Regions from separate parts of the Sphingobacterium sp. UBA6320 genome, predicted to be linked through region 3. Evidence: riboswitches for the same ligand, from Rfam matches in the RefSeq annotation. Region 3 holds a riboswitch; each other region holds the start of a gene.
What was found. Region 3 has a riboswitch for S-adenosylmethionine ahead of B3P23_RS05095 (O-acetylhomoserine aminocarboxypropyltransferase/cysteine synthase family protein). Riboswitches for the same ligand answer to the same signal wherever they lie in the genome.
Positions count from the first base shown of each region.

Region 1: linked by a shared signal. The riboswitch ahead of B3P23_RS03775 (5-oxoprolinase) and the one ahead of B3P23_RS05095 (O-acetylhomoserine aminocarboxypropyltransferase/cysteine synthase family protein) in region 3 are both predicted to bind S-adenosylmethionine.
Region 2: linked by a shared signal. The riboswitch ahead of B3P23_RS07935 (methylenetetrahydrofolate reductase) and the one ahead of B3P23_RS05095 (O-acetylhomoserine aminocarboxypropyltransferase/cysteine synthase family protein) in region 3 are both predicted to bind S-adenosylmethionine.

Region 1 covers NZ_DJTA01000007.1:212,528-223,445, forward strand. Annotated here, with positions in the region: gene B3P23_RS03755 (SusC/RagA family TonB-linked outer membrane protein) at 1-1,466, opposite strand, end outside; gene B3P23_RS03760 (hypothetical protein) at 1,527-1,841, opposite strand; gene B3P23_RS03765 (FecR family protein) at 1,853-2,911, opposite strand; gene B3P23_RS03770 (RNA polymerase sigma-70 factor) at 2,974-3,546, opposite strand; SAM-I-IV-variant riboswitch at 3,832-3,925, shown strand; gene B3P23_RS03775 (5-oxoprolinase) at 3,961-4,224, shown strand; gene B3P23_RS03780 (S9 family peptidase) at 4,805-6,889, shown strand; gene B3P23_RS03785 (MlaD family protein) at 6,931-7,878, opposite strand; gene B3P23_RS03790 (N-acetylmuramoyl-L-alanine amidase family protein) at 7,945-8,760, opposite strand; gene B3P23_RS03795 (putative LPS assembly protein LptD) at 8,930-10,918, shown strand, end outside.
Region 2 covers NZ_DJTA01000013.1:48,392-59,309, forward strand. Annotated here, with positions in the region: gene B3P23_RS07915 (PD-(D/E)XK nuclease family protein) at 1-344, opposite strand, end outside; gene B3P23_RS07920 (UvrD-helicase domain-containing protein) at 348-3,719, opposite strand; gene B3P23_RS07925 (30S ribosomal protein S16) at 4,058-4,579, shown strand; gene rimM (ribosome maturation factor RimM) at 4,717-5,244, shown strand; SAM riboswitch class I at 5,410-5,515, shown strand; gene B3P23_RS07935 (methylenetetrahydrofolate reductase) at 5,577-6,533, shown strand; gene B3P23_RS07940 (DUF2723 domain-containing protein) at 6,688-9,702, shown strand; gene B3P23_RS07945 (OmpW/AlkL family protein) at 9,803-10,474, opposite strand; gene B3P23_RS07950 (glutamine--tRNA ligase/YqeY domain fusion protein) at 10,671-10,918, opposite strand, start outside.
Region 3 covers NZ_DJTA01000008.1:280,762-291,679, reverse strand. Annotated here, with positions in the region: gene mqnE (aminofutalosine synthase MqnE) at 1-1,078, opposite strand, end outside; gene B3P23_RS05110 (ABC transporter ATP-binding protein) at 1,177-3,003, opposite strand; gene B3P23_RS05105 (pyridoxal phosphate-dependent aminotransferase) at 3,850-5,019, shown strand; gene B3P23_RS05100 (prephenate dehydrogenase) at 5,032-5,874, shown strand; SAM riboswitch class I at 6,463-6,577, shown strand; gene B3P23_RS05095 (O-acetylhomoserine aminocarboxypropyltransferase/cysteine synthase family protein) at 6,806-8,113, shown strand; gene B3P23_RS05090 (homoserine dehydrogenase) at 8,154-9,335, shown strand; gene radC (RadC family protein) at 10,121-10,810, opposite strand.

The sequences.
Region 1 (10,918 bases), on a different contig from region 3:
AAATCTCCACCAAATATCTTCCTATCAAAAGTCAATGTATTGGTACTGATCAAATTGAGCACTTGTGACTGTCCTCGATATGCACTTCCATTGCTTGAGGCACCAGAATAATTATACATCGAATTATACATATCCTCATTGACACTGGTAAAATCAGCTCCATTCAGATTGGTAAACTTTAATCCATCCATTAATTGATAGCTGAATCCTAATGATCCAAGCACATGGGCGGCTTCTTGTTTCTGATCATTTTGATCCGATAATCCCGGCATATTTTGCAACAAATTACCATTTGGATCTCGTTCTATATAACTTCCATTAGGTCCATAAGGACTGATGAGTGGACTGTATTGAAAATAAGCATTTCCAGGATTGAACATATCGTCTTTGGTATAGGAAGCCGACATGGTTGAATTGATAATCAAGCGTTTTCCGACATTACCACTTACATTTGAACGTACATCATACCGCTTGGTGGTGTTGCCAATGATCATGTGTTTTTCATCGTACACATTGGCAGCTAGGAAATAGCGTGCTGCATCTGTGGAGCCCGAAAGACTTACATTATGCAAGGTTGTCAAGCCAGTACGATTGTAGACATCTGCCCAATTTGTATTTTGATTGGTATCTAATTTACCCAGTTGATCCATCATTCCCATATCTTTGACGAGATTCAGGTATTGAAGACCGTTGAGCTGGTTGAGGTATGTCGTGGGACGTTTATTGATCCCTGAACGGAATGTATAATTAAGTTTTGGTGCTCCCTTACCTTTACGAGTGGTGATCAAGATTACCCCATTTGAACCATTGGCTCCATATATGGTCGTAGCACTTGCGTCTTTAAGGACGGTCACGCTCTCGATATCGTTGGGATTTATATAGGTCAATGGACTAATCGAGTTCTGCATCCCGGGGATCGAATTGGTCGTTCCGCCGGTATAGAGCGGTACGCCATCCACCACCCATAGAGGCTCATTGGAAGTTGTTCCACCTACCGTGGACGATTCACCACGTATGCGTGTACTGTAGCGTGATCTGGCTGAACTATTCGTGCCCGCATCTTGTGAATTGAACTCTACTCCGGGTATAATACCTTCCAACAAAGCATCAAGACGAAGTGTAGGTCTATTTTCTAATTCCTTTCTTGTGATCACAAAAGCAGATCCCGTCTGATTTTCACGCGACTCTTTGGTTCCATAAGCCGTGACAATAACTTCATCCAGGTAATCCATACTCTTCTCCAATACAATCCGCGAGTTTTTCATGATCTCCTTGACAGGTATTTCCTGCGATTTATATCCGATATAGCTGATGATCAACGTACCTTCCACAGGGGCTACGATATTGAATTCGCCACGATTGTCCGTACCGATCACTTTGCTCGTACCTTTTAAGGCTACACTTACACCGGCTTGATTGGCAGCTGTTTTTCCGTCTTGATCATCAACGACTACCCGCCCCTTCAACAATACAGTAGAGCCCTGCTTTACTTTTGGCTTGGTAAGTGTAATCGTTTTATTGACAATCTAATATTCAACATTTAGTGCTGTGGATAATTTTGCTAGCGCTTCCTTAATCCCATTTTCATTGAGCGCAAGCTGTAAAGCAGGATCGTTTTCCAAAATATCAGCATCATAGACAAAAGAATAACCAGATTGGTCTTCGATCTGCTTTAAGACAGTTTTTAAAGGTTTTTTGGTACCATCTACTTGAATTTGCTGTGCAAAACTATGCTGAGAAGTACAGGTCAGCAATCCAATGGCCACCAAGGTAGTGAGTTTAACCGAAAGCAACTCGGGCTTTAAAAAAGCCGGGCTTCGTTTAAAGAATTTTTCATTCATTTTATTTAAGGTTAATTATTTGCAAAAGTTACATACAGAAGATTTCCTTTAAGCTGGAAATTTCCATTCGTTAGGTTTTTCATGATCTCAAGCACATCGGCGGTTTTGGAACCATTTGCTATTTTACCGGAAATATGCTGATTAGGTATAGATGTCTGATATACAACCTCAAAACCATACCAACTACTCAACTGGTCTAGGACTGATTTAATAGATTCATTATCAAATTCAAAATCTAGATTGCGCCAAGCCTCCTTATCCGATCTGGTTAGTTTTTCACGAATGAAGGAGCCATCTGTATTGAGCACCATGTCATTTGGTTTTAAAATCAAGCTTTGACGACCATTGGTCAATTCGATTTTACCCTCATGCAGTGTGGTTATTGTTTTTTCAAGGTCGGCATATGCTTTTACATTGAATTTTGTTCCGAGAACTTTTATTTGCTGATCTGAAGTTGTGACCACAAAGCTCCGTCCCGGAATGGTCGTTACTTCAAAATAAGCCTCGCCTTCCAAGGAGATTGTCCTTTGGGAAGAACTAGCATAATCTGGGGATAGAGAAATTTTAGATCCCACATTTAAAGTTACTTTGGTGCCATCAGGAAGAATGGCTTTTGTAAATTCACCTTTACCTGTTGCTAATGAGCTCAACGATTTATAGTTCCTCAGATCCACATAATTTGCTGTATCAAGAAAATCCTTTAGGTCGCCACTGATCTCTTCGCTCTGACCTGTATCATCTGTTATTAGAACTGCTGACCTAAATATCGGTTTATCAACGTCAGATTGTTGGTTTAACCATATCCAAGCAACCGCTGCTGAAAAAAGCACGATGGCTGCTGCGACTTTCCATAACCATTGTATCTGCTTCATCTTCACTGGAGCGATACGATTGTTTATATTTTCCCAATGTTTCTGTTGGAGTTCAACAAGAGGGACATCGCTATCAACCTCGGTCTGACTATCGTCAAAACTATTATACCAAAGCTGAAATTGGCGGATCTCATCCTTAGAAGCCGTACCCTGGTTGATACGGGCAATAATTTCTTTTATTTCTTGTTGCGATTTCATATGATTAACAATCGTGGTCTATAATAGAAGTACCACAAGTATCAATCAACGCACGCCGAAAATTAAAAAAATAATAAAGATTTCAAATTATTTATAAAAATCCTCAAATGTTTTAGACTTTTACTTATTTGATTTTCAACAGTACGAGGTGAAATATTCAATTTTTCAGCGATTTCCTTACTATTGAGATTGTCGATTCGAGAATAATTAAAGATAATTTTGGTCTTCTCCGGTAGTCGTTCTATCTCCTGAAAAATAAGTTGCTGAAGTTCTTTTGAATTCAAGGCATCATCCAAATTAAGTTCTTCTATCCGATCCAACAGACCATAGGAGGTATGATCAATATATTCAACTCGAGAAGATCGGTTTAAATATTTGATAATAGAGAATTTAGTTGCCTGAAACAAATAGGCTTCAAGATTTTGAATTTCGTCAAGTTTGGGGTTTTTCCAAAGAGAAACAAAGATATCCTGTAAAATATCTTCCGCAATATCTGTCTGTGGAAGCCTGTTATTACAGATTACAAATATCTTATCCCAATACCTTTCATAAATGATCTTAAATGCTTCTTGGTCTCCAGCTCGGATCAACTTTTGTAAAGTTAAATTATCGAGTGAGCTATAGTTGTTTTTCATTTTTATCCCCGTTCTGTCGAATATCTACAAAACGAATCCATGTGATGGGCCAAAACTACAATAATAATTAAAAGAAAACAAGACAGTTAACCATCGAGAACTCGGGTATTCGGTATTTTACCCCAATAAAGGAATCGCGTAACTGCATCAAAAAAATATCCATATCAAACTTGATCATGAAGCTATAGCAAAATCTATGTAGTTAAGCATAGACCTATGCGGGAAAAGAATATCATCCAATTATTTTAAAATAAATTTTGATTCAAAATAAAATCTACTAACTTTGTAGAGTATTCAGAATTGCACGATGCAATACCAACCGAGTTAAGTAACCGCGGTGGTAAATTAATATGGGTTTCGACCAAAAATATCTGGATACAGTTTATGGTTTAATCCTTTAAATTTTTAAATTGTATGTCAACACCAAATCTTTATCAACACTTACTGGAAAAATTCAGTTATTACACCATCAATGAACTGATACAACTCAACAATGATACGGTATCGGAAAAAGGCTGGGGTTCCTCCAAATCCACATTTCGCACGGCTCTCATCAGTACTTTTTCTAAAAGAGGTTTAGACCTTTCCAACATTATTTCAAGAGAAGATGGTTTTACCTCCGTCAAGTATGTAGCAGTTCGATTAGAAAAAAACACGCTTGTTCCAATTGTTCAGTAGGATAGTCAGAACGACATGATCTTTGCAATTTATCTACTAGTCTAATGAATCAGATCCACAGCTTGTTATACTCTAAATTGGCATTAAAAAGATTAGGATATCAAGCTTACAAAAAGTAGTTCAGTTATTTTACTAATAAGCTTCAGTTGTTTATTATTTTCGAACAATTGAAGCTTTTACAAAATTATATTCCTTAAAAGTATATTTATCGTTTATCATATCTACTTTAAACAATAGTTCTCTCCTGATTTATTTCCAATTGCGAGCACAATATTAATACTCTAAACAAAAGATGCATCGATAGTTTGTGCCAAGCATATCTGCATTTTTTATTTGATACTCTGCTTTAATTTCCCAAAAATACGGATATGATCACCTGATCATTACATAATATGTATCTACCTAAAATTTTCAAAGCTTTTATAAAATGACTTCGTCAAAAGCCTTCCTAAATAGAAAATAGGAATTACATTAGATAAAGTAGATTTTGTATCTTGCATGCTCATAATTGTATTTTTTATGAATCGAGTGAAAAGAGCTCAATCCATGATCACACTCCTTATTAAAATAAATTATTTTGATGAAAAAAAAATCTTTAATAACGCTTTCTGTATTACTTTGTGCTTCGGCAACTATGGCGCAAGAAAAGAAAGAAACGAAACTAACTGTTAATATGGAAACACCAGCAAAAACTCCATTAGACCCGCAAACCCTATGGAAATTAGGCCGTGTTTCTGCCGAAGGAATCTCTCCTGATGGTAAAACATTGGTATATGGTGTCTCTAATTACGCTGTGGAGACCAACAGCTCAGAGAAAAACTTATACACCTTATCATTGGAGACAGGCAACGCTACTCCCCTAACCAGTGAAAAAGGCGGCGAGTCTGTGGTACAGATAACAGAAAATGGTGATATTATTTATTTGTTCAAAGGTCAGCTTTGGAAAAAGAACAGATATAAGGGTGAAGCTGTACAATTGACAAATAGCGATACTGAATTAGAAAATGTCAAGTTATCTCCAAATGGTCAATACATATTATTCAGCAAAGCTGTTTTAATCAAAAAGTATCACAGTACAGATAAATATCAGGATTTACCAAAGTCCGATGCCTATGTATTCGACAATCTGGACTACCGTCATTGGGATACTTTTAATAATGGAAAATTTAACCATCCATTCGTGGCTTCCTATAATAATGGAAAAATTGGTGAAGCAATTGATCTGTTACAAGACGAGCCATTTTACAGTCCTCAAATGCCATTTGGCGGATCGGAAGATTTTGAATGGACGCGCGATAGTAAAGCGATTTTATATGTGAGCAAGAAAAAATTTGGTACGGACTATGCTGTAAGTACCAATACGGATATCTACCGTTATGATCTTGCCACCAAGCAAACAACCAATCTAACTGAAGGAATGCTTGGATACGACACCAATCCAACTTACAGTCCGGATGGAACCAAGTTGACTTGGTTGAGCATGAAAACGGATGGTTACGAAGCGGATAAAAATGATATCATTGTGTTTGATAAAGCATCTTCTCAACGACTAAATCTAACCGCGCATTGGGATGGTACCGTAAACTCTTTTACCTGGAGTAAGGACAATCGCAAAATTTATTTTGTAGCACCTGCTAAAGGAACGGTACAACTATTTGAATTAATTGTTCCTACTAATTTTAAGAACAAATCCTTAGCGTCCATCAAACAGATCTCTGAAGGAAATTTTGATATTACAGGAATTGTTGGGCAGGTCGATAATCAGTTAATTGTAACTTCTACAAAATTTACAAGAGCTACAGAGGTGTACCGTTATGACTTAAAGAGTAAAAAGTTAACTCCATTGACCACTGTCAATGATAATATGTATGCGCAGATCAGTGATAATAAGATTGAATCCAGAATTACAAAAGCCTCAGATGGTGAAGACCTTTTTTCTTGGGTCATTTACCCTCCTGATTTTGATCCTACAAAAAAATATCCAACGATCTTGTACTGTGAAGGCGGGCCACAATCGGCTTTAACACAATTTTATTCATTCCGTTGGAATTTACAGCTTATCGCATCTCAAGGATATATTGTCATCGCTCCCAACCGTCGCGGTATGCCGGGATGGGGTGTGAAATGGAATGAGGCGATCTCCAAAGATTGGGGTGGACAGCCGATTCGTGATTACTTATCTGCGATTGATGATATATCGAAAGAAAAATACGTAGACACCACGCGCCGCGCTGCTATTGGTGCTAGCTATGGCGGATATTCTGTTTATATGCTCGCTGGTGTACATGAAAATAGGTTTAAAACATTGATCGCGCATAACGGCTTGTTTGATATGAGAAGCTGGTATGGCACGACAGAGGAAATGTTTTTTGCTAACCATGAGCTGGGCGGCCCATACTGGGACAAAGCAAATGAAAAATCGTACACCACATTCAATCCATCCGAATATATCGAGAAATGGAATACACCAATTTTGATCTTTCAAGGTGGTCACGACTACCGCGTGCCGATAGGACAAGGACTTGGAGCTTTCCAAGCTGCACAGTTAAAGAAAATTAAAAGTAGATTGGTTTATTTACCCGATGAAAATCATTGGGTGCTATCGGGACATAATGCCCAAGTATGGCAAAGAGAATTTTTTGGTTGGTTAAAAGAAACATTATAATAAACAAAACGGGCTCGAAATTATATCGAGCCCGTTTTATTTTATTCCTCACCCTTCTTTCCAAAGATGGAAAGTTTAATATATTTTCCAGGTTTTTCTTTAATATCTTTCATCAGATGATCTAAACTTTGCGATGCATTATTTAAATTATCATAAAGCTTATCGTCATTGATCAATAGGCCTATTGAGCCCTGTCCCTTGTTGATTTTATCAACGATCGTCTGGAAATCGCTCATAGCCATATTAGCTTTATCCATTGTTTGTTGAAAATCAAGCTTAGCGGCTTTATCAGTAACGGTATTTAAATTGGACATAATAGCTGTTATTTGACCGCTATTATTTTTAAAGGTATTGGTAATGATGTCTAAGTTCGTGATGATATTTGTTAATCTTTTACGCTCCGAGCCCACAAGCCCTTCCACATCTTTGGTAATGAGTTCCACATTTTTTAATGATGTTGAAATACTATGTACACTTTCCTTAAAATCTTTTTGAAACTGATCGTCCAGTACAGAATTGACAACTGTTAATACTGAATCTAATTTTATGGTGATGGTTTCAACTCTTTTCTGTATCGGCTCGACCTTATCCATGATATTTGCCTGGATACCCGACGCTAACATATCACCATCCTTGGCCAACTCCGCACTATTCCCCATATCAAATACGATCGCCTTTCCTCCAAGTAGATCGGTACTGGCTATTCGTGCTATGGTATTTTTGGGTACCTTATATTCGGAACTGATTTTGAATTGTGTTAAGATACTACCATCAGGCTGCAAGGTCATCTTCGACACACGTCCTATTTGATATCCATTTACTAACACCGGTTTAGAGGCTGTCAGACCATCGACAGCTTGATAAGATGTATAATATGTATTGTCACTGCTAAATACATCATTACCCTTTAAAAAGCTGTACCCAATAAACAATAATGCAACTGCAACTACAGTTAAAATTCCGACTTTAGTCTCGTTTGATATTTTCAAAATAATATTTTCTTAAGTTTTATATGAATTCAATTTATCATTTAAACAAGACAAATGCAAATAAGTTTATCGTTCGACGCTTTTTTTGAATGCACTAATGGCGGCGACTAAGTTTTGTACGATCTCTTCCTGTCCTTCGTCCGATAGCATAAAAGCCTCTTCAGTACGATTATTCATAAAACCTATTTCTGTCAAAACTGCAGGCATACCCGCCTCCGCTAAGACGGCTAATCCCTGCTCTAAAATTCCTCTACTTACACGACCTGATTTTACATATTCTTGTTGCATCAAGTTGGCCAACTTGATACTCTTCTCACGGTATTGATTTTTCATTAATGAGAAGATGATATAACTTTCTGGATCTTTGGGGTCAAATCCTTGATAATTTTCTTTATAATTTTCCTCTAACAATAGGGAGGCATTTTCACGAATTGCAGCAGTCTGCTCGCCTAAACGATGTGAGCCCGATACAATAGTCTCTGTTCCTCTAGAAGAGCCTCCTGGTGCCGAGTTACAGTGAATAGATATAAATATATCCGCTTTTGCAGCATTGGCCATACGAATACGTTTATACAAATCAATAAACTCATCTGTACGTCGAGTAAACATAACACGTACACCTGGTAGCTGTCGCTCAATTTCTTTTCCTAGTTTTAATGCCACTTCCAAAGCAATATTTTTCTCCAAAGAACGTGAACCTTTTGCTCCCGAATCTCGTCCGCCATGGCCTGGATCAATAACAATTGTTCTAATTTGATAGGACTGTGGAGGTACAGGATGTGGTTTTGGTGGAGTAGCACTGGTCAAAACCATAAATAATAAAATCGCCGGGGCTAAAAAAAATATAAATTTCCGCTTTCTAATATTCAAATCTGATTTCATGTATATTTTTTTAATTTCTGTAATTTAATAACAAAATGTAATGAGTAATATTGTGCTACAAAAATAGGAAATGTTAATCTCGTTAAAAAACGTCACTTTCTATTTGTTTTTGACTAATTTTGTCGAGCTTAGTTTAATATTTTTACAAAAATAACATTTGTCTTTAATTTTGAAGTCGTTAACACACATTTTAACCATATTCCTTATTCTTTCGCTAAGTGTTTTTTCAGCATTTTCGCAAGATAAAATTTCCGTAAAGACAACGTCAAAGAATCTAAAAGATTCTGTTTCGGTCATAGGAACCCCTGACTCCATTCGTGTGAAACGAGACTCCTCCCTAATAAACAAAGACAGTACCAAAAATAAAGGCGGATTGCAGGCGGAAGTTAGTATTATCGCTCGTGACTCGCAGCGTACTGAAGTTGATAAAAACATAAGTCACTTGTACAAAGGGGCTAAGGTTAAATACCAAGATTTTGAACTGTCAGCAGATTATATCCGATTAGATCGAAATAAAAAGCAAATATTTGCTTCGGGCGTGATCGACCATAATGGCAAATATGTGGGTCGTCCTATTGTGATGACGGGATCCGAGAGCCCTAAGACAGTAGATTCTCTGTTATACGATTATGAAAAACAAGAGGGTAATACTTATGGAATCATGACCGATGTGGAAGGAGGATTCATTCAAGCAAAAGTAGTACGTAAAAACTTATACGATGAAATGTCGTTGTACCATGGTCTCTACAGTACTTGTAATCTTCCTGAGCCACATACGCATTTTGGAATTTTCCTGAGCAAAGGGATTGTTACCCAGAACCAGATTATAGCAGGACCATCCTATCTTGTCTTACAAAATATCCCCTTAAAGTTTATCGGTTTTCCATTTGCATTTTTTCCTAAACCAGATAAAAGGTCTTCTGGATTTTTATTTCCATCCTTTGGTGAAGACTATACACGTGGATTTGCCATGCGCGATATCGGATGGTATCTCGCCTTTAATGATTACTGGGATAGTGAAGTGCGTGGAAGTTTATATTCAAAAGGATCTTATGAAGCTTCTATCAATACCCGCTATACCGTCAATTATAAATATAATGGAGGATTCAATATCCGCTATGCTTCTACAAAAAGAGGAATAGAAGGGACAGATAATTATGGTGCCGACAAAGATTTTAATGTTGTTTGGAACCATACCCAGCGTCAAGAGGCAAATCCGGGAACTTCCTTTTCAGCGAGTGTTAACTTTGGAACGGGATCTTACTTTCGAAATACAGGTGCCAATGGCGTAAACAACATCAATGACATCACACGAAATAGAATGGGATCTTCAATTGCTTATGGCCGTGTATTTGCAGATGGAAAAATAAACTTTACCTCTACCCTTAGCCATAATCAGGACATGACTAAAGGCGACATCCAGCTACAGCTTCCTAATTTCAGCTTAAACGTATCTTCTTTCAATCCTTTTGATTCGAAAGACCGTGTAGATGAGCAAAAATGGTATCAACGCATCAATGTAGGGTATAGTCTACAAGGAACAAATACGTTAAACTCCAACGAATCTAAACTGTTTAGAAAAGAAACATTAAAAGAATTTACAAATGGTTTTCAACATAATATCCCGATCAGTCTATCATTAAATGCATTCAAGTATTTTCAATTTAACACAAGTGTAAATTATACTGAAAGATGGTATCTGCAAAGTACACGTCAACGTATGGAAAATACAAAAGAGGGGTATATTGCAGTCCTTGATACAGTACAAGGTTTCAGAAGAGCATACGATTATTCTGTACAAACAGGATTATCCACCAAAATCTATGGTAAGTACCCCAAAATAGGTAAAATACAAGCCATTAGACATGTCATCACGCCATCGGTCAATATTAACTATAGACCGGACTTCTCAGACGCGATGTATGGATTTTACAAGAATTATGTCGATCAGTATGGAATAATTAATCGTTATTCCATTTTTGATAAGAATGTTTATGGTAGCCCATCTGCTGGGAAATCCATGGGAATTGGTTTCTCCGTAGATAATAATATCGAAGCAAAAATAAAAAGCAAGTCAGATACAACGGATGGTGGAATTAAAAAAATTCCTTTACTTCAGGGATTATCCATAAGTGGAAATTATAATTTTGTGGCTGAT
Region 2 (10,918 bases), on a different contig from region 3:
TAGTCAATTTGTGAGAAGTCACCTAATATAGTTTCTGCGATCGGATAAAATTCTTCTAAAGTCTCGGCTTCATGACCTTCCTTGGATAATAGGTCGTTATGCAAATGATAAAGAATGAAAAACTGTGCAATAGGAGTTGCTTCTGCCAAATGGGTTGACAAACGGAAAAATTCTTGTATTGTGAAAAATTGTGGTGACCAAATTGCTTGTCCATACACTTCAGCTAGATGTTGTTTAAGATAAGTGATCGGCCTTTTGTTGTTAAATATAATAGCAGTTTCGTGTAGATCCGCTCCGAAACGATTCTTTAAATCGATAGCGACGTCTTTTAAAAATGGATTCATTTTCTAATTTTTTGCATGTAATAAAACCTCTACTAAATCATTTGACTTGGCATAAAATAAGAATCCTTTTACATTCTTATAGCCTAATTCCTCCAGTGTTCTGACATATTGCTTCACCTGCTTTTGATGGGACATCGCTTCACTTTGGGTAAATTTAAAGTCGAGTACAATCGTCTCTTTTTCGCTAGTAAATACTTTGTCGGGGCGTAAGGTTTCACCTTTAGCAGTGATGATGGCCGATTCATTCCAAATTTTAAAATCACCAGTCAGCCACATATTGATTTGTTGGTGTTGCCATATTTGATTGACCTCATGAAGAATTGCAGATTTCTCAGCCGGTGTAAATATGCCTTCTGAAATATATTGATTAATGATGGTTTCAATTTCCTCTTGTGTAGTTACAATGGACATGATTTCATGCGCCATGACACCGTATTGCGAGGCTTTGTCAAGTAATAAGATGCTGTTAATGGTACGTTGTGAGGATTTATCAAAAGCCTTATCCAATTCTTTTGAAACGGGATAGTGTTCCAGAGCGATTTTTCCTATTTCAACCTGATCACTTTTTTGTCGAGCTATGATATGATCGATGTTTATTTCATTATTTACTAAAGTAAAGTCTCCTCTATGATTATCCAATACTTGATAGACGATATCACTGATTAAATCATTCTTTACGTCCACGCCTATAATTTCTCCTGTTTTTTTGTCGATGAGCTGTTTAAAAGCAGGTGCGGATATATAAAGATGTTCTATTGCTCGAGTGGTTGCAACATAGAACGTATTGAGTGCATCCATATAATTAAAAACCATCTCTTCATAGTACTTCTGATATAGGGTAGATTGTCCTAGAGAAGAAGTATACTTAATCGGTGCTTTCCCTATGGCTTCAAGAGCTGTTCCTTCGGTATCTATCCAGAAGTTGCCATTGACCATGCCATCTAAAGTCCAATTGCAAAATGGAATCATAACCACATCATAAGCTAATCCCTTTGATTTGTGTACTGTGGTCACTTCAATAGCATCTACTTTACCAGAAGAGGGTAATACCGATTTTATACCATCTTCTTCCCAAAAGATCAAAAATTGATTAATCCCGCGCTCTCCATTTGCCGAAAAATTAGCAATCATATCTTTAAAGGCCAATATATAAGGCAGATGGGCATTATGTAAAGAAGTCAATCCGTAAGCTTCTATCAACTTTTCAACCAGATGGACCAAAGGAAGTTTCTGCCAGTGCTCCCAGTTTTCCAGCAGTTCTTTTGGTAGCTCTCCTTGCAAACTATGAACATCATTTTCTTTAAATTTTAACCAGACATCTGCACTAAAACTTTTCCCTTTTTGAATAATATGATAAAGATGTGTGAGTTTTGCTTTATATAATACATGTTTATCACTATTGAATACAAAAGCCTTAAGTGTTTCAATCAGTAATTGTATCCCCTCATTTGCCTCTAATGCAAGTGCATCTCCAGATATAACTTCAAATTGTAGCTGTTTTTCATTTCTATAATTCATCAGTTCGTGGATGATCAATCTTGCCTGCTTATTTGATCGTACAAGAATTCCAATCTGATTTGCGCGATATCTGCCCGATGTAATCCACTCTTCAATTTGTTGACATAAGGAGCTCACAGCAAGTTCCTCCACCTGTGAGCTTCTTCTTACATTGTTTTCTACTTCCAGATATTTGACAGTAATAGAACCTTGTTGTAACTTATCTTGGAGTTTGGACTTTGGTACTTGTTGTGAAGCGCCTTCGTAAGCTTTTATAATCATATGGTTATAACCCATTTCATTCCACCAAGATTGTCCTTCATCGCTAAGATCAGCTGCAATATGCTCGTTTAATAGTTTTTGAATATGACTTGGGATAGTCTCAAATAAATAGTTGTTAAAATGGATAATATTGGGCAGACTTCTATAGTTGACATCCAAGGAGCCATTTTCTATCAATTCTTTTAGGTCTTCTTCATTTGAAATATGAAAGGCTTGGGCGACTTGTTTTTCTGCTTGTTCCAGTAAGATGCGCCAATCACCATTTCTCCAACGGTAGATACTTTGTTTGACATCTCCAACAATTAAATGCTCTGAAATATTTCCAGAAGCATTTCCAAGTGCGTTGATTAATAATGGGCTATAATTTTTCCACTGGATACGTGAAGTATCTTGAAACTCATCAAAAAGAAAATATTGGTAACGGTTTCCGATTTTTTCCCAAATAAAAGTAGGATCTCCATGTTGATCTAATCCCAGTTTATTCAATTGAATTTGAGCATCTGAAATTAATTGAGCATTGTTTTCCTTACGCCATTGTGCCAATAAGTCACTCATCTCTTTCATAAGACGGAGATAGTAAAAATTTTTTTGGAATGCTTCGTAAGTGATATAAGTACTGAATTTATCTTGTAATATTTTAAAGTTTTTTAGAAGTGGGAATAAGGCTTGCTTCAAAGCGTAATTGATTTCTTTCTTACCGTTTAAAAAAGCATCCTCCTTATCCATTAAATCAACATATTTAGTAATAATCTCCTGGAGTTTAGACGTACTTTGTTTGAACACATTGATCGTTGCATTGGATAACGAATAAATAGGATTTCTGCTTTTTCCCTTTAACTCCGCAGGATCAATGTTTAAGGATTTAAATGTGGTTGTAAAACTTTTGATCTCTTCGTTTAGGGCTTCTAAGAATACTTGAGTAAAATTTTCTATTTCCTTATTTAAGGTATTAAATACTTTATCCGAATTTTGTGATAAAAGATGTTTGTCAAATTCTTTGAAGTTTTCTGAAAAGATTTCATTTGCCAAGTTAGTTAATTCTCTACGGTAGTTCCAATTTTCATTATTTGATATCTTTTTTTCGGCAAATTCAATGATCCATTCCAGTAGATCCGGACGCTTATCCAAAAGTTGGTTTAACATGACAGTAAGCTCTTGTCGCACCCTACTGGTATTCATTTCTATTTTATATGCTGCATCCAAATTGAGCTCATATGTAAAACTTCGAATAACTTTTTGAGAAAATCCATCAATAGTACTAATGGTAAAGTGACTATAATCATGTAAAATCTTGCGATAGACCCGGTACGCCTTTTCTTGAATGAAGCTTGTATTCCATTGTGAAAATTGTGTCAACAATAAACTTCTATAATCCTGTATTTTTCTACTTTGATCACCCAAAGCCAAACCCTTCAATACGGATAAAATTCTTTCTTTCATCTCAGCCGTTGCTTTATTTGTAAAAGTGACAGCTAATATTTCTCGATAACTGTTTTCTTTTGAAAGTAATAGCGTTAGGTAATGTACAGTTAAGCTGAACGTTTTACCAGAACCTGCAGAGGCTTTTAATATTTTTAATGGAGCTATTAATGACATGAATTCAATTTGATTTGGAAGGATGAAAATACGCTTATTAATTTGAATAGACAAAACTGTATGTATGTCTATTATTTAACAATAGACGTAAAATTACAAATAAATTTCTCGAATTAAATTCCATTATTTTTCTGTTATGAAGCCAGATTATATTCTTTAAAACGGATGATTTTTAAATCATTCTACGGTTCAGAATGGATGCTAAGGTAGCATCTTTCTTATTACTTGGAAGTTGACTCTTATATTTAGCTTTTTACTTTCATAAATCCTTTGTATCTTTGCGTCCCCTCTTACATGAAGTACGGGGGATATGTTGAATACATAAATAACAAGAAAACATGGCAACTAAAATCAGATTGCAAAGACATGGTAAAAAAGGACGTCCTTTTTACCACTTAGTAGTAGCAGATGCACGTGCTCCACGTGATGGTAAATTCATCGACCGTATTGGTTCTTACAACCCGAACACAAATCCAGCGACTATCGTTTTGGATTTTGAAAAAGCTTTGGATTGGATGAATAAAGGTGCTCAACCTACTGACACAGCTCGTACTATCCTTTCGGATAAAGGTGTTTTATACAAAAAACACTTATTAGGCGGTGTTAAAAAAGGTGCATTTGATGAGGCTGCTGCTGATGCTAAATTTGTTGCTTGGACTGAAGCTAATGATGCAAGAATCGCTGGTAAGAAAGACGGTTTAGCTAATACAAAAGCTGAAACTAAGAAAATTGCATTAGCTGCTGAAGCTAAGAAAAAAGAAGAAAAAGCTGCTGCTATTGCTGCTAAAAATGCTCCAGTTGCAGAGGAAACTCCTGCAGAAGAAACTGAAGCTCCTGCTGCAGAAGAAACTGAAGGATAATTTTTCTTTCATACAGTATCAAGAAAGCCGGTTCGACATGATCCGGCTTTTTTTTTAAAAAGAAAATAACTCCTATTTCCAAAGTAGTACTGCAATTTTGTATTTATATTTTTAAATTTGCCCTTTCAAATTAGAACATGACCATAGAAGAAAGTTTTTACATCGGTTATATTAGTAAAACACGAGGATTAAAAGGAGAGCTGCAGCTTTTTTTCGAATTTGAAGATTATCAAGATCTAGATTTTGATGTCTTATTTGTTGAAGTCAATAAAAAATTAGTTCCTTATTTTGTTGCTAATATTAAATACCAAACCAATAGTACCGCTTATTTGAATTTGGAAGATGTAGATCATATCGATAAAGCACAGCCCTTAGTCCGTAAGAAGGTATATCTGCCTAATGATAAAATGCCTGAACGTGATCCTGATGATTTCAGATATACGGATTTAATTGGGTATCTAGTGATTGATGAGGTACATGGAGAACTTGGAGAAATTACACATGTGCAAGAAATGCCACAACAATTTATAGCCACCGTTGATTTCAATGGCAAGGAGCTTATGTTCCCATTAAATGATGATTTAATGCTCGGTATTGATTCAGAAGATCAAGTATTGGAGGTTGATTTGCCCGAAGGCTTAGTTGAGTTGTATAAAGAAATTTAACATCTTCACTATCGAACATGAAGAAATATAAGCCACTACACAAAGATGTGTAGTGGCTTATTTATTTTATCTGATCTTGTTTTTATAGCGCTATAAGCGTATAATTTTTTGAGCAAGTTTCTAATATTATTTTGATTATAAATTTCTATTACCGATATTAGCCGATGCTTATAGAGAAAGGCAGAGGGACTAGACCCAATGAAGCCTTAGCAACCTGTTATTTTATAAGGTGCTACATTCTACCCCAACTCAGAGATGGGAAAGATAAGTTGAAACAAGTTTACTTGTGCATTTCGATGTAAGCCAACCAAAATCATATTTAAAAAAAATTAATGAAAATCGTTGATCATATCAGTAATGCCAAAGGAAAAACTTTGTTTTCTTTTGAATTGTTGCCTCCAGCCAAGGGGCAAGGTATCCAGAGTATTTTTAAAACAATGGATGCACTAATGGAATTCAAGCCTCCCTTTATCGATGTGACTTATCATAGAGAAGACTATATGTATAAGAAACACGAAAGCGGTTTATTAGAGCGTGTGGCTTATCGTAAACGTCCAGGAACAGTTGCTATCTGTGCCGCTATTATGAATAAGTATAAAGTGGATGCTGTTCCTCATCTTATATGTGGAGGATTTACGAAAGAAGAAACGGAGAATGCATTAATTGATCTAAATTTCTTAGGTATTGATAATGTGCTGGTACTAAGGGGAGATGCACGAAAAGGTGATTCTGATTTTATTCCAACAGATGGTGGACATGCATTTGCAACGGATTTATTGCAACAGGTGGTTGATATGAATCAGGGACAATATCTCCATGAAGATATTGCTATATCTGAAAAAACAAACTTTTGTATTGGTGTAGCGGGTTATCCAGAGAAACATTTTGAAGCGCCAAACTTCAATACAGATTTCAAATGGTTAAAAAAGAAAGTAGAAATGGGAGCAGAATTTATCGTGACCCAAATGTTTTTTAATGTAGAAAAATACAAAGAGTTTGTTACAAAATGTAGAGAAAATGGTATTCATGTTCCTATAATACCCGGATTGAAACCGTTGACAACTAAAAAGCAATTGATTACCCTACCTAAGATTTTCCATTTGGATATTCCCGAAGAATTGAGTGAAGCGGTCTCCGCATGTAAAAGTAATGCTGATGTAAGACAAGTGGGAGAAGAATGGCTAGTACAGCAGTGTAAAGAATTAATCGATTTCGGGGCTCCCGTTTTACATTTTTACACCATGAGTAATCCCGGACCGACAAAAAGTATTGTAGAAAAGTTATTCTAAATCAACCTATTTAACGATCAGCCTGCCACGTAAATGTAGCGGGCTTTTTTTATAGGCTGTATTTTTTTGTTAAAAAAAGTTAATCTAGTTCAATTGAAATCTTCTTTCATTATATTTAATTGATTATATATCATCAATTAAACCTGGATCATTCATGAGCTATCAGAAAGTGAACAATATGTTAGGCTGGCTATGTGCCATCATAGCAACAGTAGTTTTTATTATTACGGCTGAGCGGACAACAAGCTGGTGGGACACCGGTGAGTTTATTGCTTCAGCTTATAAACTCCAGATTGTTCATCAGCCAGGAGCACCATTGTTTCTGATGGTACAGAATATCTTTTCAAATTTTGCATTAGGTAATGTGGCTCAGATTGCCTTTTGGATGAATATCGGATCTGCTGTATGCAGTGGTTTGACAGTATTATTTTTATTTTGGACCATTACAGCGTTAGGAAAAAAGATCAGTCATTCTGATGATAAACCAATTCATAAAAATCAAGTTATTAAAATTATGGGAGCAGGTCTTGTCGGTGCCTTAGCCTATAGTTTCTCCGATACATTTTGGTATTCAGCAGTAGAATCAGAGGTCTACGCGATGTCCTCCTTGTGTACTGCAGTAGTATTTTGGGCGATATTAAAGTGGGAAGCTCGCGCAAATAAACCACAAGCAGATCGATGGCTTATCGTTATCGCTTATATCATCGGACTATCAATTGGGGTTCATTTATTGAACTTATTGGTGATTCCAGCTATAGCTCTTATCATCTATTTCAAGAAAACAGACCGGACAACTTTATGGGGAATCAGTAAAGCAATGATAATTGGACTCGGAGTACTGGCATTAATTCTTTGGGGCGTGATTCAGTATCTCATTAAGTATGCCGCCAAATTTGATTTATTTTTTGTCAACACCCTCGGGCTGGCATTTGGGTCAGGGATATTGGTTTTTGTAGCGTTGATTCTATCAACATTAATTTATGGTATCTATTACTCCATAAGAAAGGGGAAAGTTGTGTTAAATACGGCATTACTAGCAACCTGCTTTATTCTTTTGGGATACAGTTCCTTTACCATGGTTCTGATTCGAGCGAATGCCAATCCTTCCCTAAACAATAATGACCCTAAAAATGTTTTTTCTTTCTTAGGTTATTTAAGTCGAGAACAGTACGAATCAGAACCATTGATAAAAGGTCCATATTTTGATGCAAATCCAACTGGAGTCAATGAACGTGTTGATTATAGAAAAGACAGTCATCAATATGCCGCAATAAAAAGGTCGTCCAGTTATCAATTTGATCGAGAAACCATATTTCCAAGGATTTATAGTCAGAAACCCTATCATCAATATTTTTATAAAGGCTATTTAGGAATTGAAGAAGGCCGAAAAGCCAATTTTGCTGATAATTTAAAATTCTTTTTTAATTATCAGATTGGACATATGTATGCGCGATATTTTCTATGGAATTTTGTTGGTCGGCAAAATGACCAACAAGGAAATGGTTCATTAACAGAAGGAAATTGGTTATCAGGTATTAGAGCTATTGACAATCTACATCTTGGAGGGCAATCCAAATTGTCTGATGAAATGATTCATAATCCAACTAGAAATACTTACTTTTTTCTTCCTTTATTGATAGGACTCGCTGGTGCATTTTGGCATTTTAAGAGGAATAAGAAGGATGCGATTGTCGTGGGACTATTATTTGTTTTTACAGGTTTGGCTATTGTTATATATTTAAATCAATCTCCATTACAACCACGTGAACGGGATTATGCTTATGCAGGATCATTTTATGCCTTTGCCATTTGGATTGGTTTAGGGGTATTTGCTATTTCAGAACTATTAAAAAAATATGCAAACGAAAGAAATACAGCCCTGTTTGCAACATCACTGTGTCTATTTGCTGCGCCATTAATACTTATTAATCAAAATTGGGATGATCATAATCGATCTGAAAAATCCTTAGCAAGGGATGTTGCAAAAAATTATTTAGAAACTTGTGCTCCCAATGCAATTTTATTTACTTATGGTGATCATGATACTTTTCCATTATGGTATTTGCAAGAAGTAGAGGGTGTACGTCGAGATGTCAGGATAGTGGTCATTAGTTATTTGACTTCTGATTGGTACTTTCGGCAGGTGAAAAATGCAACTTATCAAGCTGCCGGATTACCGATAACCATTCCAAATGAAAAGGTGGCAAAAGGTATTCGAGAATCTTTGCCTTATCATGACCTGAATTTAGTAGGATCTACAGATATTAAATTATTGTTAGATTTCTTACTATCCGACAGTAATGATCATAAACTACAAATGAGAGATGGACAATATGAAAACTTCTTGCCCACAAAACAACTTAGACTTGCTGTCAATAAATCTGAGGTAATCAAAAATCGAGTAGTGCCGCAGGAATGGGAAAATGAAATATCAAATCAATTGGAGTGGACTTTTGGAAATGATTATGTAACACGGGCAGACCTAGGGCTGATGTCAGTTCTTGCCAATAACAATTGGCAAAGACCAATTTATTTTTCAAGCATGGTGCCTAGTGAAAACCTCATGGGATTGGACAAATACATGGTCGATGAGGGATTTGCCAAACGTCTGATGCCTATTGATGCAAAACTTTCAGAAGGGGAATCCCTAATAAATATAGATAAATTATACAAAAATATTGTTGAAAAATATGCTTGGGGCAATATAAACCAAGCAACTTATATTGATACAGATTCCTTCAGATTTGCAGGTATGTATGCAGAAGAAATCTTTGGAAAAGCAGCAAGAACTTTGTTTGCACAGGGTAAAACAGAACAAGCAAGACAAGTTGCTGTAAAAGCATTTAATGAACTACCACAGCGTCTATACAGTATGGCTGATGTGACAAGTTATGTAGATGTTATTGATACTCTTTATAAAACTGGAGAAAGTAAATTTGCTAATCAACTTGTTGATCGTAATCTCAAATTTTTAACAGAACATATGGATTATTATCAACAATTGGCTACAGATAAACCCGAAACAGGACTAGAAGTTCAAAATATAAAAATTGCTCTTGACTCTGTTGATCGGTATGAACGGATACTCGCAAATACGAAAGAAAAAGATCGGTATGCTTATGTTGCTGATCTGAGCAGAAAATATAAAATGATCTATCTAAGAGATTGATTCATACAATGAATGAGACCAGTAATTATATCAAAGTACTGGTCTCTTTTCGTTTTAAAATATAAGGTAAACATTTCTTTACAAGGTCTGTCGACTCTTTCTAAAATCTTACCCCTAGACCAAAACCTAGAAGAAAGGGATTTATGCTCACCTTTGCAGGAATATTTAATCCAGTTGCAAGGTTACTTGCATCCACATTGACATCTGTTTTCAGAAAGATGTGTTTCACATCAAGATTTACAAAGAAATTTTTCGAAATGTTAATGTCAACACCCAACTGAGTTGCTAACCCAAAGGCATTATCATATTTTACGTTTTTAACTATATTTCCAGCATCTTCATTGTAAAATATAGTATAGTTAGCCCCAACACCGACATATGGTTTAATAGATGGACTAGGATAGAAATGATATTGAACAGTTAAAGTTGGTGGCAACAACCAAACACTCCCCAAGTCAATATTATTATTCGTGCTACCACCAATAGCCGATAAATCCGAATTTGTAGTGGATACTTTGTGTTTCGTGGTTCCTAGAATCAATTCTGCCGCGATGTTTTTGTTAAAAAAGTAAGTGAAATCCAGTTCAGGAATAAACTGACTTGAAATAGAAACATTTCCGTCGATCGTGGATACATCAGCATTTTCGATAGGGACAACTCCTACACCTCTAAGACGTATCTGCCATCTATCAAAGTCTTTAGTTTCTTGTGCCTGACTTATTCCTAATCCGAATAATAAACATACAGCAGTTGCAAATAATAACTTTTTCATATTTGAATGTGTTAATTGTGATTATTCAAATATAAAGAGGTCGCAGCTTTAAATATGTGACAAAAATCAAGAGTAGTTATGAAGGTAATTACTTTCTAGATCGAGTAAACTATCGATATTTATCATCAGTGATTCTATTTTTTTTGAAGAGGATGACGTAAAAAAAGGGAAGCTATTGCCTCCCTTTTTATTGTTATTATTGACCTTTTTTCACTTCTTTGGCCCAAGAATCTTTTAGCCCAACTGTACGGTTGAAGACCAAATGATCTGGTGACGAAGAGGTATCTAAAGTGAAATATCCCAATCGGATGAATTGATATCCTTTTCCCGGTATCGCATTTAACAAATCAGGTTCTATATATGCTTTGCTAATTTTTAAACTATCGGGATTAATCGATTCTTTAAAATTTTCAGATGCAGCAGGGTTTTCATCGTTAAATAAAC
Region 3 (10,918 bases):
CCTTGCGAATCAACTCAACCAACTGCTGCGTTGACATACCCGGGTTCTGCTCCTCAGCTCCTGCCATACTGTAGATCTTCGTCGTATCATCCAATGTTCCGTCAATATCATCAACACCAAATGCCAATGACATTTGAGCTGTATCCCGTGAAATCATTGCCCAATAGGCTTTAATATGATCAAAATTATCCAAATAAATACGTGCTATGGCATAATTTCTCAAGTCTTCAATAACAGAAACCTCGGGAATATGTGACATTTGATTTTCTTTATTTCGAAATTTCAATGGAATAAAAGTTTGAAAACCTCCAGTCTTATCTTGCAGTTGACGCAATCTTTCCATGTGATCCACACGATGCCAAAACTCTTCAATATGACCGTATAGCATGGTTGCGTTGGTATGCATCCCTAATTTATGTGCTTGCTCGTGAATATCTAGCCATTGTTCTGCAGTACATTTATCATGTGCAATCTGCTCTCTGATCTCTGGATGGAAGATTTCTGCTCCACCACCAGGCATCGAATCCAGACCACAAGACTGCAAATATTTCATACCTTCATAATGGCTCAGTTTTGCCTTCTTGAATATATAGTAATATTCTACTGGCGTTAAACCTTTAATGTGCAATTCTGGACGATGTGCCTTACATCTTTTAAAAAATTCCGCATAGAAATCAAGATTTTGTTTGGGCACGACACCTCCAGTAATATGAACTTCTGTAACGGCTTCATCATCATATTTCTTTACGATGTTCATCATACCATCTACCTCCATTTCCCATCCTTCTGCACGCTCTTTGATCATACGGGAATATGAACAGAACTTACAATCGTAAACACACACATTCGTAGGCTCAATATGAAAGTTACGATTGAAAAATGTGATATCCCCATGTCTTTTCTCCCGAATATAATTCGCTAAAACACCCAAATAACCCAATTCGGCATTTTTATAAAGGTATACACCCTCATCAAATGTGATGCGTTCTTCTTGCAACACTTTATTTGCTATATTTCTTAACTCACTATCCAAAAGCGGATTAGAAAGTAAGAAATTTAATTTTTCTTTAGCATCCATTATCATGTCTCCTAGTCTATAACAAATGTACCAAAAACAAGGCTAAATTCGTAGAATCTAGCCTTGTTTTTGGTACAGCAATATCAATGAAATAACCATTAATCTGTGAACTGTTGCATATCGATCAATTTTCTATACAAACCCTCTTTCTGAATCAATTCTGTATGACTTCCAAATTCTACAATTTGGCCACCATCTATCACCACAATTTTATCTGCATTCTGAATGGTGCTTAATCGATGTGCAATGACTACCGTAGTACGATTATCCATAAGCTTATATAAAGAATCTTGAACTAGTTTTTCGGATTCCGTATCTAATGCCGAAGTTGCCTCGTCCAATAACATAATGGGTGGGTTTTTCAATACAGCTCGCGCGATGCAAATTCGTTGTCGTTGGCCACCAGAAAGTTTAGCGCCACGATCACCAATATTCGTTTGATAACCGGATTCTGTTTTCAAGATAAATTCATGAGCATTAGCTATTTTGGCAGCATTCTCAACCTCTTGCTGGGTCGCAGATGTATTGGAAAAGGTAATATTATTAAAGATGGTGTCATTAAATAAGATAGACTCTTGATTCACTACACCTATCATTGTGCGTAGAGATTCTTGATCTAGATCCCTTAAATCTATACCGTCAAACAAAATTTGACCTGCTGTAACATCCATAAAACGCGGAATTAAATCCACCAAAGTAGATTTACCCCCTCCAGAAGGACCGACCAGCGCTATTGTTTTTCCCTTTTCAATAATTAGATTGATATGTTTTAAAATGTTTTTCTCACCATAAGCGAAATCTACATGCTGAAACTCAATCGCTTTTTTAAAATCAGTAATTTTCTTCGCATTAGGCTTATCAGTAACTTCACTTTTGGTATCAATCAATTCCAGTACACGCTCACCAGCCGCAATACCATTATGAATATTACTAAATGCATCTGTCAATGCTTTTGCAGGACGCATTACTTGTGAGAAGATAGCGATATAGGCAATAAACTCAGATGCTCCAAACTCATCACTCCCTGATAAAACCAGATTACCACCATATAATAAAATGATAGCGACCATAATCACACCTAACAATTCAGATACAGGTGAACCCATTTGTTGGCGCCTTGCCATTGCACGCATGATACCCGCATAACGATCATTCTCATCATTAAATCTTTTTTTAACGAAATTTGTTCCGTTAAAGGCTTTAATGATACGAACACCAGATAATGCCTCATCTAAGAAAGAAATCATATTCGCATAAGATGTTTGACCAGCAATCGCTTGTGCCTTTAAAGTTTTAACAATTTTAGATATAAAAAAAGCAGATACTGGAATGACGAGCATAGCGAATAAAGTCAGTTTTGCAGAAATAACAAATAACATAACCAGATATGCAATGAGTTGAAGTGGCTCTTTAAAAGCAACCTGCAATGTACCTGTAACAGAATACTGTACAACCTGAACATCAGAAGATACTTTGGAAATAATATCGCCTTTACGCTGTCCATTAAAATAGCCTAAATGTAGATCCATGACATTATCAAATACCGTCTTCCGTAAATTCAATAAAGTGTGAATACGCAAATTTTCCATAATTCGTTGGGCTAAATAACGAAACAAATTGCTTATAAATACGGAAATTACGATCACGATACAGACATACTTCAATGCACCATAAGCACCGAACTGTTGGTTAGCCAGACTTGCATAATAATTGAAGTAACCGAGAATATCAAAATATCCATCGGGCTTTGCTAATACTACATGAGAAGAAACTTGATCTGTATTGAAAAGAGTTTGCAACAAAGGAGCTAATAACGCCAAATTCAATGTGCTGAATACAACCGTAATTAGGGTGCAGATAATATACGGAATTGCGTATTTCTCAATGGGTTTGGCAAAAGATAATAACCTAAAGTAAGTTTTCATTTATAATATTAAGGTAGCAAAAATACTAAAATTACGCGCAATATATAAGGAATACTTTCAAGGAATGAAATCTTGCACTTCGATGATATTATAAATTTCATCCAATAAACACCAAATTTAAACCACAATATACCTAGCGGTTTTGCATTATGATTTATGAATATAACTCAGAAAACATCTTATTGATCATAATTGACTCGGACTCGTTGATTGATTATTAACCGTTCAAGCATAACTCTAGTTTATGCCAATCAATCTATTGAGGGGATTACTAATCTTTTAATAAATTTACAAAAAACACGATTTAACAACAATAAACCCAATTTTTATTGGCATTAGCTTTTCAATAAGTAGAGCTTGTATTCGCAGATTATTCGAGTTTGCTTCATCATAAATAGGTATGATATGCTTATTATATTCATCTTAAATCCGTGTTAAGTCCATGTTAAGTCCATGTTGAGTCCGTGTTCAGTCCGTGTTTATAGTATTTTCACCATGATACTACCCTGTTCGCAACCTGCTTGCATGTATAAGATATATTGGGGTCGCTCTACATATATATCGAGACGTATTACAATAGATTACGGATAAAAAAGCCTTTTATACTTGATATCAACGTACACCATATCTATTGATAATCATGCTCCATGTTTTGATGAATTCAAAACCGCAATCTTGATCAAGATGAATGCAATAACACCATGCACTACATCAACAAAAATATATGCAACGGAAATATCAATAATTTAAAAAGCAACATTATTTAAAATGTACAATGGGTTATACTATTATTTTAATAGAAAAAACCTAATTTAGTCCTTGTAAATAGTAAAATACCAGAACATAATGCAAATAGAAGTTGCCAAAAGGTTGCAACAAACCGAAGAATATTATTTCTCAAAAAAATTAAGAGAAATTGATGAGCTCAATAAAGCAGGTGCTCGTGTGATTAATTTAGGTATCGGAAGCCCAGACTTACCACCTCATCCTGAAGTAATTCAGACCTTGACGACAGAAGCGGCTAAAGCCAATGTACATGGCTATCAAAACTATAAAGGCTCGCCTATATTGAGACAAGCTATTGCAGATTGGTATCAACGCTATTATCAGGCAACATTCAATCCAAATACAGAAATTTTACCTTTAATAGGTTCTAAAGAAGGTATTGTTCATATTTGCATGACTTACTTGCAAGAAGGTGATGAGGTTTTAATACCAAACCCGGGATATCCTGCTTATGCCGCTGCAGTGCGACTAAGTGGAGCCACAGCTATTACCTATGATTTATCTGAGGAAACAGATTGGTTACCTGATCTTAAAAAGCTTTCTGAAAACGATTTATCGAAAGTAAAACTGATGTGGATCAACTATCCACATATGCCTACGGGCTCTAGTGCGAATGAAGGATTTTATCTTGAATTGATTGCTTTTGCAAAGGCAAACCATATTTTAATCTGCCACGATAACCCTTATAGTTTTATCTTGACAGACAGCCCTAAGAGCATTATGTCTATTGAAGGAGCAAAAGATGTTGCCTTAGAACTTAATTCATTAAGTAAGTCATCGAACATGGCTGGATGGCGAATCGGTATGTTAGTGGGTGCAGAAGAACGTATCAATGAAGTGCTGCGATTTAAAAGCAACATGGATTCTGGCATGTTCTTGCCAGCACAGCTTGCTGCGGCCAAAGCATTACAATTAGATCAATCGTGGTATCAAGAATTAAATGGAATCTACAATGAAAGAAGAGCATTAGTTTTTGAAATCATGAACATGCTAGGCTGTATCTACAAAAAAAATCAAGTTGGTTTATTTGTGTGGGCAAAAGTTCCTGACAGTTACGAATCGGGCTACGCTCTTAGTGATGAGGTATTAAATCAATCACGTGTCTTCATTACTCCAGGAGGTATATTTGGAACTGCTGGAAACTCCTATATCAGAATTAGTTTATGTGCTTCAGTTGAAGTGTTGCAAGAGGCTATTGAGCGAATTAAAGAAGTTAAAGAAACGAATTAAGATTAAAATAACATGATAAATATAGCCATTATTGGCGTCGGTTTAATTGGTGGCTCAGTCGCCATGAAACTAAAAGAAAAGCATTTTTGTGATCAGGTATTTGGTGTCGACAAAAGTGATGCTAACTTAACAAAAGCATTGCAAATTGGCTTTATCGATCAGAAAGCAACGTTGGAAGAGGCACTAGAAAAATGCAAGGTCATTATTCTCACGGCTCCTGTGGATGCGATTATCTCGTTGGCACCAAAATTATTAGATCTAGTAACAGACCAAGTCATTATTGACATGGGATCTACTAAGCTTAATATTTTACAATTGATCTCAGAACATCCAAATCGTGGTCGGTATGTGGCGGCTCACCCTATGGCAGGGACTGAATATTCTGGCCCAGAAGCAGCTTTACCAAACTTGTTCAAAGATAAAATGATGGTCTACGTGGAGGCTTTTAAATCTGATGAAGACGCTTTTGAACTCGCAGATTCCATTACTGAACAACTGGAAATGCGCACGTCATTTATGACTGCGGAAGAACATGATACCCATACCGCTTATGTTTCACATATCTCCCACCTGACTTCTTTTGCGCTAGCCTTAACGGTATTAGAAAAAGAAAAATCACAGGGCAGGATATTTGAATTAGCGGGTTCTGGATTTGAATCCACAGTACGTTTGGCTAAAAGCTCTCCCGATATGTGGACACCTATTTTTAAACAAAATAGAGTAAACGTATTAGAAGTATTGGAAGAAAATATTAAACAGTTGCAAGCTCTGAAAGATGCTATTCAAGAGGAAAACTATACACAATTACATAAGTTGATTAAAAAATCTAATAAAATAAAGCGCATTATAAAATAAAGCTCCTGTTATTAGTTTAGGGTCGTTCACTTAAGTTAAAAAATGCTAGAAGCCAATACTTCTAGCATTTTTTTGTTCGCAGCCATCATCATCGGCCATTGTGCGATCACATACAATCAACCATTTCTCTAAACTAAGAGAATCATCAACTTGTTCTTTTGATTCAACCTTTATTTCTACTAGGATCAATGTGTAAATGCTCTTCTTGATGAACAGCATATCCGATATCACTCTTGTCCTTATAGGACAGATAGATAATAATGGGAATTATAGCGGATTGGCGGCTACTTTACGAATAGATGTCGAATTGTAACCGATTTGTGCAAAGCGTTTTTTTCACCTTTTAAGAATGCGAAGACGCACATCTCCCTTATCCTTTGTTTTCTTTTGATTCCATAATTAACCTAAATTACTTAACACTCTTCATATTTAATAATTACACCTTTTTCTCAAGAAAAAGAAACTACATTTCTTACTCATGTATTAAATAAATAATTCAAAATATTTTGGTTTCTAAATTCCAAGACATATATTTGCAACGTAGATCGAATCGAAATACACCTAATCAAAACCTTTCAATCAGGTCTTGATTTATAAAGAAGTGGCGAGAGACTGGCTCAATGACCCACTGGCAACCTTCAAAATACGTTTGAAAAGGTGCCAATTCCTGTCCATATCAATATTGTTATGGAGGATATAAATGAAACGACAATGATATTTACATTACAAAAAAACAACAGGGTAAGTTCAATTACCAACGTAACATTTACAACTCTTGCATCAACTTCAATGCGAATGTTTGAGCACATGTTTATGTTTTATTGTTAGATCTATCCATTTTTTACTTAATGGATAGCAAGTGCATCTACATGTGCAGATCCTCACTCTATAATATTCACGAAAATATTCAACTAATTAATTATAAAAAACCATGTCTACAAATAAAAATTTAAAATTCGAAACTCTACAAGTTCATGCAGGACAAGTTGCAGACCCAACTACTGGCGCACGTGCAGTACCTATATATCAAACCAGCTCATACGTATTTGAAAATGCGGAACATGGCGCTAACTTATTTGCATTAAAACAGTTTGGAAACATCTATACCCGTCTGATGAATCCGACAACAGATGTTTTTGAAAAACGCATTGCTGCATTAGAAGGTGGTGTTGCTGCAGTGGCGGTTGCCTCTGGTCAAGCTGCGCAGTTCATCGCATTAAATAATATTTTAGAGGCTGGTGATAATTTTGTGTCGAGTAGCCATATTTATGGTGGTACATACAATCAATTCAAAGTTGCATTTAAAAGAATTGGAATTGAGGTCCGCTTCACGAAAGAGACAACAGCTGAGGAGTTTGAGTCATTGATCAATGAAAATACGAAAGCATTATACTTAGAAACAATTGGAAATCCAAGTTATGATATTCCTGATTTTGATAAAATAGCTGCAGTTGCTAAAAAACACGATTTACCTTTAATCGTAGATAACACTTTTGGAGCTGGGGGCTATCTATTCAAACCGCTAGAGCATGGTGCTTCTGTTGTTGTCGAATCTGCGACAAAATGGATCGGCGGACATGGAACAAGTATTGGCGGTGTCATCGTTGATGGTGGTACATATAACTGGGGCAATGGTAAATTTAAACAATTTTCTGAACCTTCTGAAGGATATCATGGATTGGTCTTCGCAGATGTATTTGGCCCAGATGGTCCATTTGGCAACATCCAATTTGCAATCCGTGCACGTGTGGAAGGCCTTCGTGATTTCGGACCGGCTATATCACCTTTCAACTCATTCCAGCTTATACAAGGTCTAGAAACGCTTTCGCTACGTGTTCAGCGTCATGTAGACAACACCCTAGAAATCGCTAGATGGTTAGAAGCGCATCCGCAAGTTGAGCAAGTGAACTATCCGGGCTTGAAAAGCTCACCAAGTTATTCAAATGCACAGAAATACCTAAAAAATGGATATGGAGCGGTTCTTTCTTTTCAGATAAAAGGCGATGTCACTAAAGCCGATGCTTTTATAGATAGCCTAGAGTTAATTAGCCATCTAGCAAATGTAGGTGATACAAAATCATTGATCATCCACCCAGCCGCTACAACACACCAGCAACTCAGTGCAGAGGCACAAAAAGCAGCAGGAGTATTTGTTGGGTTATTACGGTTATCGGTAGGAATTGAGCATGTCGATGATATTAAAGATGATTTACAACAAGCTTTCGATAAAATAAAATAATTTCAGATAGCACCATTATATAAAAGCGTAAAAAACAACTATGAGTAAGAAATTAACGATTGGAATGTTTGGATTCGGAGTTGTAGGACAAGGATTGTACGACATTATCAAGACTAAAAACTTAAATTTAGAAATTAAAAAATTTGTCATCAAGAATGCTGACAAGAAAAGATCACTTGCCCCAGAGTTGTTTACAACGGATGCAGAAGCTGTATTAGGCGATCCAGATATCAATACAGTCGTAGAATTAATCGATGATGCAGAAGCAGCATATGCTTTAACAGTTCGTGCGCTTAAATCTGGAAAAAATGTTGTTTCAGCAAACAAAAAAATGATTGCTACGCATTTGGAGGAATTAGCGGCTATCCAACAAGAATATGGCACTAGCTTACTTTATGAAGGAGCTGTATGTGGAAGTATACCCATTATTCGTAATCTGGAAGAATACTATGACAATGAATTATTACATGCTGTAACAGGTATCTTCAATGGTTCATCGAACTTTATTCTGTCAAAAGTATTCAACGAGAATCAACCTTACGCTGATGCATTGAAGGAAGCACAAGATCTCGGGTTTGCAGAAACCGACCCCACTTTAGATGTTGGTGGATTTGATCCAAAATTTAAATTGACCATTGTCGCTTCACATGCCTATGGTATCTATGTCAATCCAGATGATGTGTTCAATATTGGTATTGATAAATTAGGTGCACAAGATATACGTTTTGCCAAAGAAAAAAACTTTAAAATTAAACTTATCCCTACTGCACGTGAAATCAATAACAGTAAGGTAGTCCTTTATGTCATTCCTAAATTTATCAGTGCAGATAATATTTTGTTTAATGTAGAGAATGAAAATAATGGTGTACTTGTGAAAGCAGCTTTTGCCGACGAGCAATTTTTCTACGGAAAAGGCGCAGGCGGTCACCCTACTGGATCTGCTGTCTTATCTGATATCACAGCTTTGCGTTATGATTATAGATATGAGTATAAGAAACATTTAAACATCGATGCACTATCTTATAGCAATGATCATGAAATTAAAGTGTATTTAAGATATGAGGAAGACAACCTGATCGAAAAACTAGGTTTTACTGAAATCATCGAAAGATACTATGCTCCTGACTTTAAATATATCATCGGGACGATCAATCTTAAGCAAATCACAGCACATAAAGATGAAATCAATCAAATAGGTAATTTCATCGCTGAGATCGGTTAATTAACACAACGATCAATCGGATTTCAAGCATTATGCTGTTTGTAGATCCAACAAGAGAACGCTTTATTCATCATATCAGGATAAAGCGTTCTTTTTTATCAAAAAATATTCTACCCAAATCTGTTTAGCGACATTTACTTACATACCAAATACAGACTCAGTCCTGATATTTAATTTTTAGAGATCAAACTCATATCAATTAGCTCCAAATAAAACCAAGTATCGATCTTTTGATCAAAAATTCCTCAAGAATTAAGTAAAAAAACATCCTACAATAAGATTTATTATAAAACACGATTCGATTCCAACGCATCAAGCGCATAAATAACAAATATCCTTTAACAGAATACACAAAATTATACAGCATCTTAAGTGCTTTAAAAAAAACATGGTCAATATATGATTTCAACACTTTATTTTATAAAATAATATAGCACAATCCACAATTACAAATAACTGGCAGAAAATTTGCTTGATATATTAAATATCACTATATTGTGGAGTTACTAAATAAATAATAAATTATGGCTAAGTGGTTAACAATTCTACTGATAATGGTAGGCAACTTGGTTTTTGCAGATACCAATGCAGTCAATACACAACAACATTCTAATTCAAGTTATATAATTCTTGCAGTAGTTGCCTTACTGGCAATTATCTATATTCTATATAGAAGGCAAAAAAGAAAATTTAACGATTAATGGAAATAAGGGGAGACTATAACTCCCCTTATTTTCTGATTCAAGATTAAATGATAGACTTATTGTTTGCTCGATAACCTAACTTTAATCCATTAATCCTTCATCGCGAAAACTGAAGTACCCATTGTCTGTGAAGATCACATGATCATTGACTCGAATGTCCATTAGCGTGGATGCATCTATAATTTTTTTTGTTAATATTTTATCCGCTTGACTAGCTTGACAAGTTCCCGAGGGATGATTATGAATTAATATCATGGAATTAGCAGTGCAATTAAGTGCATAACGTAAGATAATACGGATATCAACTGGTGTAAAATCATTCCCTCCTCTACCAATCAGCTGTTTATCCAATACTTTGCAGGCTGTATTGAGATACAGTACCCAAAACTCTTCGTGAGGAAGATCTTGTAATTGATATTTAAAATAATCATACACCCGTTTACTGCTATTCAGCAATGGTTTTTTTATCTGATCAGCTTCTTTACGTCTACGCCCCAATTCTAGGGCCGCTATTATTGTAATAGCTTTTGCTTGTCCGATCCCTTTAAATTCACATAAATCTACGACATCCATTTTAGAAAGGTTATCCAGATTATGTTGCGATCGTGATAAGATTCTTTTGCAGAGCTCTACTGCGGTCTCCTCTCGAGAACCTGAACCAATTAAAATAGCGAGTAGTTCAGCATCTGACAATACACGGCGTCCTTGTTCTAATAATTTTTCCCTTGGACGATCTGCTTCCGCCCAATCTCGAATGACTAGTTTACTCATATTAATAAATTAGGAATATAAATGGTCAATATAATTTCCTAATTTACTCAAAAATATAAAAACATAAAATTATTAGGATCAATTATTTATACAAATAAAATTCAGTGA